Regions from separate parts of the Streptomyces sp. NPDC045968 genome, predicted to be linked through region 1. Evidence: riboswitches for the same ligand, from Rfam matches in the RefSeq annotation. Region 1 holds a riboswitch; each other region holds the start of a gene.

Region 1 (3,224 bases):
CCGGAAGCGTGCGGTGTCGAGCCCGAGGACGGTGGCGCCCTCCTCGCCGACGAGCAGCAGGTCCAGGGGGCGGGCGATGGCGAGGAGCAGGGCCGTACCGGCGACGAGGACCGTCGCGGGGAGGGCGAGCATGTCCCAGCGGGCCGAGCCGAGGCCGCCGAGCGTCCAGTAGAGGACTTCCTGGAGGTGGTCGGCGCGGGCGGAGGTGACCAGGATCAGGCTGGTGAGCGCGGACAGGATGTAGGAGACGGCCACTCCGGCGAGGACGAGCCGGTTGGTGGTGAGGCCGGAGCCGCCGCGGGCCAGGGTGTAGACGAGCAGGAGTGAGCCGAGGGCGCCCGCGAAGGCGGCGGCGGGGAGGGTGACGGTGGTGGCGCGGCCCGCGCCGACACCGAGGACGATGACGAGGACGGCGCCGGTCGACGCGCCGGAGGAGACGCCGAGGAGGAAGGGGTCGGCGAGCGGGTTGCGGACCAGGGCCTGGAGGACGGTGCCGATGACGGCGAGTCCGGCGCCGACGACGATGCCGAGCAGGACGCGGGGCAGCCGTACGTCGAGGACGATGGTACGGAAGGGGCTCGGTCCGGCCCGCCCGGTGAGGATGTCGAGGACCTGGCCGGGCGGGATGCGGACGGAGCCGAGTGCGAGGGCGGCGACGACGGCCGCACCGAGGACGGCGGCGAGGACGCCGACGACCAGGGTGCGGCGCAGCCGCCGACGCGTGTCGGGGGTGCGGCAGCTCACTGTGCGGCGGCCGTCTCCGGGTGGAGCTGGGCGGCGAGGGCCGTCACGGCCGCGGGGGCGCGGACGCCGAGGACCGCGTCGGAGAGCGGCAGTACGGCGAAGCGCTTGTTCTTGATCGCGGGGACGTCCGCGAGTGCCGGGTCGTCCAGGAGGCGCTTCTTCTTCTGGGCGACTGTGGTGGCGCCGTAGTCGTAGATCAGGACGACGTCGGGTTCGCGGGCGACGACGTTCTCCCAGGAGGCGTCGCCGAAGGGCTTGTCGAGGTCGGCGAAGACGTTCCGGCCGCCGGCCCGGGTGATCATCTCGTTGCCGATGCCTTTGCCGCCCGCGGTGAAGGCGGTCTTGTCGCCGCTGTCGTAGACGAACACGGAGACGGGGTCGACGCCCTTGAGCTTCCCGGCCGCTGAGGCGTTGGCGGCCTTCGCGTCGCGGATCCAGCGTTCGGCGCGGTCGGTGACGCCGAAGGTGCGGCCGACCTCACGCACCTCCTCGTAGAGGGTGTCCATGGCGGTGTCGCTCGTACCGCAGTACTCGGTGTTGAGGCGGCTGTCGATGCCGGACTTCTTCAGGGCCTCGCGGCTGCGGCCGTCGCTCGCGGCGAACGCGGAGGCGTAGCCGCCGTAGACGAAGTCGGGTGCGGCGGCGAGGAGCTTCTCGTAGGAGGGGTACTCCTTGGCCAGGACCGGGGTGGCCGCGTACTCCTCCGCGTACTTCGGCAGGACCTCGTCGTCGAGGTAGGCGGTGCCGACGAGGGTGTCGGCCAGGCCGAGTTCCAGCATGACTTCGGTGACGTGCTGGTTCATGGTGACGACGCGCTTCGGGGGCGCCTCGTACGTGGTGGTGACACCGCAGTTGGTGACGGTGTACGGGAAGCCCGGCGCCGCTTTCGCGTCCATGGGGGTGTTCTTCGCGTCCGCGGTGGAGCAGGCGGTGAGGGCGAGCGGGAGCAGCAGCAGGGCGGCTATGAGCGCGGGGGTGCGCCTGGACATGGCGGGCCTCTCCGGGGGATTTCCGCGTCCCCTGGTCGATGCGAGAAGGCGGCAGGCCAGTTCCTGACTTCCGTTCCCCGTCCGGGAGACGACTCTCCCGGGGGTTCGGCCACAGTGGCGGGACCGTGCCGGATTCGCACCGGCTTCCTGGTTCCTGCCGCCTCGTTGGTCTGCGTGCAGTCTGTCAGACCGCGCTCACGGACGGGTCAGTACGCCTCGACGACCTTGACGTCTTCCTCCGTGATCTCGCCGTCCACGATGCGGTACGAGCGGAACTGGAAGGGGCCCGCGTCGTCGGTGTCCGCGGTGGAGACCAGGACGTAGTGGGCTTCGGGCTCGTTGGCGTACGTGAGGTCGGTGCGCGAGGGGTAGGCCTCGGTCGCCGTGTGCGAGTGGTAGATGATCACGGGCTCCTCGTCGCGGTCGTCCATCTCGCGGTAGAGCTTCAGCAGGTCGCCCGAGTCGAACTCGTAGAACGTGGGCGAGCGGGCGGCGTTGAGCATGGGGATGAAGCGTTCGGCGCGGCCCGTTCCGGCCGGGCCGGCGACCACGCCGCACGCCTCGTCGGGGTGGTCCGCTCGGGAGTGCGCGACGATCTGGTCGTACAGCGCCTGGGTAAGGGTCAGCATGGCGTTCAGGATATGCATGAGGGCCCGCGCGTACCGGGGAGTGGTACGGGCGGGCCCACATGGTGGACGGGGCCGTTGGGGCGGCCGGGCGTCCGGGGAGGCCTTCGGGCGGGGTCAGCGCTTGACGAAGGCGGTGTTCTCGGGGTTGCGGGCCTTGAGCACCAGGTAGGAGACACCGAGGATCAGGGCCCAGAGCGGGGCGCAGTACAGCGAGATCCTGGCGTCCTTGTCGACGGCCATCATGACGATGACGAGGCCGATGAAGGCGAGCGCGAACCAGCTGGTGAAGGGGGCGCCGGGGGCCCTGAAGGTGGACTGCGGCAGCTCACCGCGGTCGGCCTTGGCGCGGTAGCGGATCTGGCAGACCAGGATCATGATCCAGGCCCACATGCCGGAGATGGTCGCGAAGGAGACGACGTAGTTGAACGCGTCGCCCGGCCACTGGTAGTTGATCCAGACGCCGACGAGCATCAGCGCGGCGGAGAAGGTGGTGCCCACCAGCGGAAGGCCGTTCTTCGTCAGCTTGGTGAACGACTTGGGGCCCTGGCCGTTGAGTGCCAGGTCGCGGAGCATGCGGCCGGTGGAGTACATGCCGGAGTTGCAGGAGGAGAGCGCCGCGGTGAGGACGACGAAGTTGACGATGGCGGCGCCGACGCCGAGACCCATCTGCTCGAAGGCTTCGACGAACGGCGAGACGCCCGGCTTGAACGTGCTCCACGGCACCACGGAGAGGATCATGATCAGCGCGCCGACGTAGAAGACGGCGATGCGCCACGGCACGGTGTTGATGGCCTTGGGCAGGACGGTCTTCGGGTCCTTGGACTCGCCCGCGGTGACGCCGACGAGCTCGACGGCGAGGAAG
Region 2 (3,224 bases), on a different contig from region 1:
TGAGCAGGTTGCCGCGGCGCAGGGCCGCGAGCACGATGTCGCCCTCGGGGTTGCTGGACCGGTCCACGAACATCTCGCCGGGTGCCGGGCCCCAGTGCCGCTCGACGGCCTCGCGCAGTTCGGCGGGGAGCGTGGCGAACCAGCGGCGGTAGTCGGCCGCCGGGATACGGACCGGGTTGCGGGCCAGCTGCTCCTCGGTGAGCCATTCCTGGTCGTGGCCGCCGGCCTCGATCAGGGCGTAGATCAGTTCGTCGCCGTCGCCGGAGACGAGGCCGGGGATCTCTTCCTCGGGGCCGAAGTCGTACCCCTCCGCCCGGAGCCTGCGCAGGAGTGCAACGGCGCTGGCGGGGGTGTCGAGGCCGACCGCGTTGCCGATACGGGAGTGCTTGGTCGGGTACGCGGAGAGGACCAGCGCGATCCGCTTCTCGGCGGCCGGGATGTGACGGAGGCGCGCGTGCCGTACGGCGATTCCGGCGACCCGTGCCGCGCGCTCGGCGTCCGCGACGTAGGCGGGCAGGCCGTCCTCGTCGATCTCCTTGAAGGAGAACGGCACGGTGATCAGTCGGCCGTCGAACTCGGGGACCGCGATCTGGCTGGCGGCGTCCAGCGGGGACACGCCCTCGTCGTTGTCCTCCCAGTCGCTGCGCGAACCGGTCAGGCAGAGCGCCTGGAGGATCGGTACGTCGAGTCCGGTCAGCGCGCCCGCGTCCCACGACTCGTCGTCCCCGCCCGCGGACGCCTCGGCGGGCCGGGTGCCGCCCGCCGCGAGGACCGTGGTCACGATGGCGTCCGCGGCGCGGAGTGCGTCGATGAGCTCGGGCTCGGGGGTACGGAGCGAGGCGACGTACAGCGGCAGGGGGCGGGCCCCCGCGTCCTCGACGGCCGAGCAGAGGTCGTCGATGAACGCGGTGTTCCCGCTCATGTGGTGGGCGCGGTAGTAGAGCACCGCGATGGTGGGCGCGCCCTCGGCGGGCCGGCGGGCGGTCCGCTCCAGCGGACCCCAGGCCGGGGCCGGGGCGGGCGGGTCGAAGCCGTGGCCGGTGAGCAGGACGGTGTCGGACAGGAACCGGCCCAGCTGCGCCAGGTTGGCGGGGCCGCCGTGCGCGAGGTAGGCGTGCGCCTCGGCGGCGATGCCGATGGGAACGGTGGAGGCGGCCATCAGCTGGGCGTCGGGCGCCTGTTCGCCGGTCAGTACGACGATGGGGCGGCCGGTGGCCAGCAGCTGGTCGAGGCCCTCCTGCCAGGCGCGTATGCCGCCGAGCAGACGGACGACGACGAGGTCCACGCCGTCGAGGAGCTCCGGGAGGGTGTCGAGCGTGAGCCGGGAAGGGTTGGCGTAGCGGTAGCTGACCGGGCCTTCCGATGCGCGGGCGCTCAGCAGGTCGGTGTCGGACGTCGACAGAAGCAGAATCATGCTGCGTCAGGCCTTCCTCGGGGTGTCCACGCCCCGGGCGGTGTCGGAATGGGGTTCCCCCCGCCCGGACGTGTCCGGGCATTCGGGAAAGGGAGTTCCTGACTCGCTCGGCCGGGTCTCGGCCGGGCTCACAGTGGCGGGACCGCGCCGGAATCTCACCGGGCTTCCTCCCCTGTCGCCGTCTGGCGATGGCGGTCCGAGTGACCGCCGTGTGCATCCTAAGCGGCGGGGGTGGGCGGATGGGGGGCGCCCGGGATCTTGTCCTCGGCGCCGGACGGGGCGCTGGTCGGCCGGGGCCGGGGCGGGGGTTCGCCCTCAAGCGCCGGACAGGCCGGGGGCGGTGGGCGGGCCGCCAGGCTTGGAGGCGTTGGCCGCCAAGCTCGGGTTGTCGTCATAGGTCGCGCGGTCTCAGCCCGTTCGGCGGTTGAGGCCGGTCTGTGGACTGAGCCGAGCCCCCTCCCGCCTGGCTGGAAAAATGGCCGGGTACGGACGCCCGGTACGGCCCCGGGGTCCGCGTCCTCAGGTGGCCGGAAAAATGGCTGGGGGCGGACCTCCTCGGCGAAGGGGGACGGCGGGCGTCGCCCGGACCGGCCGAGGGGGCGTGCGGGGCCCCGCACGGAGCCGGCGTACCTGCCGGTCTCGTCCGGCTTCCGGGTGCCGCGCCCGTTTCGGGCAGAGACCCCGGAGGGCCCCGCCCCGCCCACCGGACCTCGCGGACCGTTCGGCGTCCGGTCCGGCATCTCGCCGGGCCCCGCCGGCGCCGGTGTGATGGTCGGTATGCTCGCCGCCATGTCCGCATCCGCCCTTTCGCCCCGGTCCCAGGGCGCCGCCTGTGCCCGGAGCAGTGGTGATGCCTGCCCCGGCACCCTGCGGCTGCACCGCGCGGACGACGGCGCGCTCGCCCGGGTCCGGATACCCGGCGGGGTCCTGACCGTCATTCAGGCGGAGGCCCTGCACAAAGCGGCCCGGCGGCTCGGTGACGGCGACCTCCATCTCACGTCACGCGGCAACGCCCAGCTCCGCGGTCTCGCCCCTGACTGCGGCCCCGAACTGGCCCAGTTGCTCGGGACCGCCGGACTCCTGCCCTCCGAACGCCACGAACGCGTACGGAACATCGTCGCCTCCCCCCTCTCGGGCCTCGACGACCGCGGGCTGCCGGACATCCGCCCGTGGCTGACCGAGCTGGACCGGCTGCTGTGCCGGAGCGAGAGCGCGACCGCCCTCTCCGGCCGCTTCCTCTTCGCCCTCGACGACGGCCGCGGTGACGTGGACGCCCTCGGCGCCGATGTCACCCTGACCGCGGCCCCAGAGGACCCCGCGGGCCCCGCGGACCCCGAACGAACAGACCCCGCGGACCGCGGCACCGCCCTGCTGCGGATCGGCGCCGGCGACACCGTCCTGCGCCTGCCCGCCGCGGACGCCCCCCGCGCCGCCCTCCTCGCCGCGGAGACCTTCCTGGACGCCGCCCGGCCCTCCGGCGCCTGGCGCGTGAAGGACCTGCCCGACGACATCCGTACCGCACTGCCCGCCCGCATCGCACGGCAACTCGGCGGGATCACCACCGCAGAAGCCCCCCGCCCCGCGCGGGCGACCCCGCCGACCCCCGGCCCCGTCGGCCGGCACGGCACGGTCGCCCTCTCCACGGGCGTACCGCTCGGGCGTCTCGGCCCCGCCCAGTGGCAGTTGCTCATCGAAACCGCCCGCCGGTGCGCCGGCGAGCTCCGCCTCACCCCGTGGCGCGGCGTCATCGTGCCCGGCGCGCCCGCGGACCGGGCCACCGGACTGCTCGCCGAGCTCGACGCGGCCGGTC
Region 3 (3,224 bases), on a different contig from region 1:
TCGGTGCACAGATTCGACGAGTGGACCACACGGCCCGGCTCGGCGGTCTGGTTGGCCGTGCGGTTGGAGGCGTCCTTGAACGTCATCCAGCCCTGACCGGTCTGCGCGAGCGTACGCATCATCCGGCCGTACAGGTCGCGCGCCGGCATCGTCTTGCGGGCGAGCCCCGCGGCTTCCGCCGCGCGGTACGCCGCGTCGAAGTCGTCGCCCCACAGGTCGACCAGCTCGGGCACGTCGGCGGGCGAGAACAGCGACCACTGGCCGTCCGCGTCGACCCGGCGCATGAACTCGTCCGGAATCCAGTGCGCCAGGTTGAGGTTGTGCGTACGCCGCTGGTCCTCGCCCGTGTTGTCGCGCAGCTCCAGGAACTCCTCGATGTCCGCGTGCCAGGTCTCCAGGTAGACGGCGGCGGCGCCCTTGCGGCGGCCGCCCTGGTTGACCGCGGCGACCGAGGCGTCCAGCGTCTTGAGGAACGGCACGATGCCGTTGGAGTGCCCGTTGGTGCCGCGGATCAGCGAACCGCGTGCGCGGATACGGGAGTACGAGAGCCCGATCCCGCCCGCGTGCTTGGAGAGCCGGGCCACCTGGTGGTAGCGGTCGTAGATCGAGTCGAGCTCGTCGAGCGGCGAGTCCAGCAGATAGCAGGAGGACATCTGCGGGTGCCGCGTGCCGGAGTTGAAGAGCGTGGGGGAGGAGGGGAGGTAGTCGAGCCGGCTCATCAGGCCGTACAGCGCGGCGACCTCGTCCAGCGCCTCCAGCGAGTCGTCCTCGGCGAGACCGGACGCGACGCGCAGCATGAAGTGCTGCGGGGTCTCGATCACCTCGCGGGTCAGCGGGTGGCGCAGCAGATAGCGGCTGTAGAGGGTCCGCAGCCCGAAGTAGCCGAACCGGTCGTCGGCGCCGCCCACGAGCGAGGCGCCGACCAGGGCGTCGAGCCGGGAGGCGTGGACCCGGACGAACTGGGCGGTGCGGTCCGCGATCAGGCCCTCGCGGTGCCCTACGGCGACCGAGGCGGAGAACGAGACCGCGCCCTGGCCCGCTGCCTCGTCCGCGATCGTGCGGGTGAGGAGGCGGGCGGCGAGCCGGGAGTAGGCGGGGTCCTCGGAGATCAGGCCGGCGGCGGCCTCGGTGGCCAGCGAGCGCAGCTCGGCCTCGTCCGACCGGGCGTTGCGGCCACGCAGCGCGGCGGCGGCGACGCGTCCTGGGTCGGTGTCGGGGAGGTCCGCCGTGAGGTCGGTGAGGGTCCGCAGCAGTGCGGTCCCGGGTGCGTCCGCGGCGGTGCCCGCGGATGTGGCGGTTCCGGTGTTCTGGGCGGACTCTGCTGCTGAAACCGGATCGGCTGGCGCGATGGTCACCGCGGTGCTCTCCCTCGCTCGGCTCTGGGCCGGCGGGGAGCGGGGGCAGCCGGGCAGCGTGGGGCCCGGAGGCGGCAGCACTGCGTGCGGCGTCCACCGGCCCATCCGCGAGGCCCGGACGTCTCTGCGCCCGGTTCGGTCGAGCCGGGCGCGCTGTCGACAGGTCATCGGACTTCGGATGTGCAAAAGCACACCGATCACACCGTTGCGGGACAGTTCCGGATTCGCACCGGATTTCCCTGCGGCGACAGCGAGCATGAGCATACATGTGGGGGCCGCCCCTTGAGGCAGCCCCCACATGTTGTGTCGTGACGGGTCAGAGTGCCAGCCGGTAGGTCAGCAGCCCGAGGCCGGGAAGGGGTTCCCAGTCCCGCTCCGGGGTCCGTACGAAGCCGAGGCGCCCGTAGATCCTGTGGGCGCCCACCATGAGGTCCGTCGTCGACAGGACGAGGCCGGTGACCCCGGGCGTGGCCCGCGCCCGCTCGACGCATGCCCGCACCAGAGCCTCGCCCGCTCCGCGCCCGCGCGCCGCTCCCGCGACGGCCAGCATCCGGAATTCGGCCTCGTCCTCCCCGGCGATGTCCGCCCACGGATTCCCGGGCGGGGCGTAGGTGACGCCGCCGAGTACGGCACCGTCCGTCCCGACCGCGACGAGCACCTCGGCCTCCGCGTCGCGCCGGGTCACTGCCCGCAGCTCGGCCAGATACGGATCGTCCGCACCGAAGTCCAGCAGTCCGTCGCCGAGATACGCCTGGGCGGTGATCTCACCCAGCGTCTCGTGCTCCCCGGGGTTGATACGCCTGATCGATATGTCCATGCCGGGGAGTGTGCCGCATCGCGGGCGGATGGGCGTACCGGATATGCGACGGGCCGCCGCGCCTCCTTCCGGAGGCGGGGCGGCCCGTACGCGGCGTCCGGTCCGGGGGTCAGTGACCGCCCGGGGCGCCCACCGTGGCGGGCGGGAGCACCGTCTTGACGCCCGGGTCGCCCGCGTCCGCCGTGTAGTCGGACGGGGAGGTCTCGTCGATCCCGGCCGGCGCCTTCAGCGCGTTGAGGACGAAGGTCAGCACGACCACGACCACGACGTTCAGGATGAACGCGGTGAGGCCGATGTAGCCGATCTCGCCGATACCGGGGATCTCCTTCGAGGAGCCGCCGAAGTGCTTCTGGGTCGGGCTGGCCACGCCGTACGCGGCGACCGTCCCGTACAGCATGCCGACCGCCCAGCCCGCGATCAGGGCCCAGCGGTGGAACCAGCGGGTGAAGAGACCGCCGACCAGTGCGGGCATCGTCTGGAGGATCCAGATCCCGCCGAGCAGCTGGAAGTTGATCGCGACCGTCTTGTCCATGGTGAGGACGAAGGCGAGCGCACCGACCTTCACCAGGAGCGAGACCAGCTTGGAGACCTTGGTCTCCTGCGCCGGGGTCGCGTCCGGCTTCAGGAAGTCCTTGTAGATGTTGCGAGTGAAGAGGTTCGCCGCGGCGATCGACATGATGGCCGCGGGGACCAGCGCGCCGATGCCGATCGCGGCGAAGGCGACGCCCGCGAACCAGTCGGGGAACATGTTCTCGAACAGCTGGGGGATCGCCAGCTGGCCGTTGTCGACCTTGACCCCGGCCGCGATCGCCATGAAGCCGAGCAGCGCCAGCAGGCCCAGCATCAGCGAGTACAGCGGAAGGATCGTGGTGTTGCGGCGGATCACGTCACGGCTGCGGCTGGAGAGCGTCGCCGTGATCGAGTGCGGGTACATGAAGAGCGCGAGCGCCGAACCCAGCGCCAGGGTGGCGTAGCCCCACTGGCCCATCTCGCCCGGGACGAGGCCCGCGACGGGCTTGCCCGCAGCCTCGTTCTTCGCCGAGAACGCCTCG

The links. A riboswitch is a leader RNA that binds a small molecule or an ion and turns the genes downstream of it on or off. The one in region 1 is predicted to bind cobalamin.
Region 2: it holds a riboswitch for cobalamin, as region 1 does, so the genes downstream of both, cobN (cobaltochelatase subunit CobN) here and AC07FA_RS00565 (ABC transporter substrate-binding protein) in region 1, are expected to answer to the same signal.
Region 3: it holds a riboswitch for cobalamin, as region 1 does, so the genes downstream of both, AC07FA_RS14495 (ribonucleoside-diphosphate reductase subunit alpha) here and AC07FA_RS00565 (ABC transporter substrate-binding protein) in region 1, are expected to answer to the same signal.

Annotation. Positions count from the first base shown of each region.
Region 1 is NZ_JBWKLF010000001.1:137,575-140,798, reverse strand. Features, by position in the region: gene AC07FA_RS00570 (FecCD family ABC transporter permease) at 1-744, opposite strand, end outside; gene AC07FA_RS00565 (ABC transporter substrate-binding protein) at 741-1,733, opposite strand; cobalamin riboswitch at 1,771-1,926, opposite strand; gene AC07FA_RS00560 (M67 family metallopeptidase) at 1,940-2,362, opposite strand; gene AC07FA_RS00555 (amino acid permease) at 2,477-3,224, opposite strand, start outside.
Region 2 is NZ_JBWKLF010000003.1:633,051-636,274, reverse strand. Features, by position in the region: gene cobN (cobaltochelatase subunit CobN) at 1-1,414, opposite strand, end outside; cobalamin riboswitch at 1,482-1,630, opposite strand; gene cobG (precorrin-3B synthase) at 2,192-3,224, shown strand, end outside.
Region 3 is NZ_JBWKLF010000004.1:361,071-364,294, forward strand. Features, by position in the region: gene AC07FA_RS14495 (ribonucleoside-diphosphate reductase subunit alpha) at 1-1,355, opposite strand, end outside; cobalamin riboswitch at 1,497-1,619, opposite strand; gene AC07FA_RS14500 (GNAT family N-acetyltransferase) at 1,672-2,172, opposite strand; gene mctP (monocarboxylate uptake permease MctP) at 2,282-3,224, opposite strand, start outside.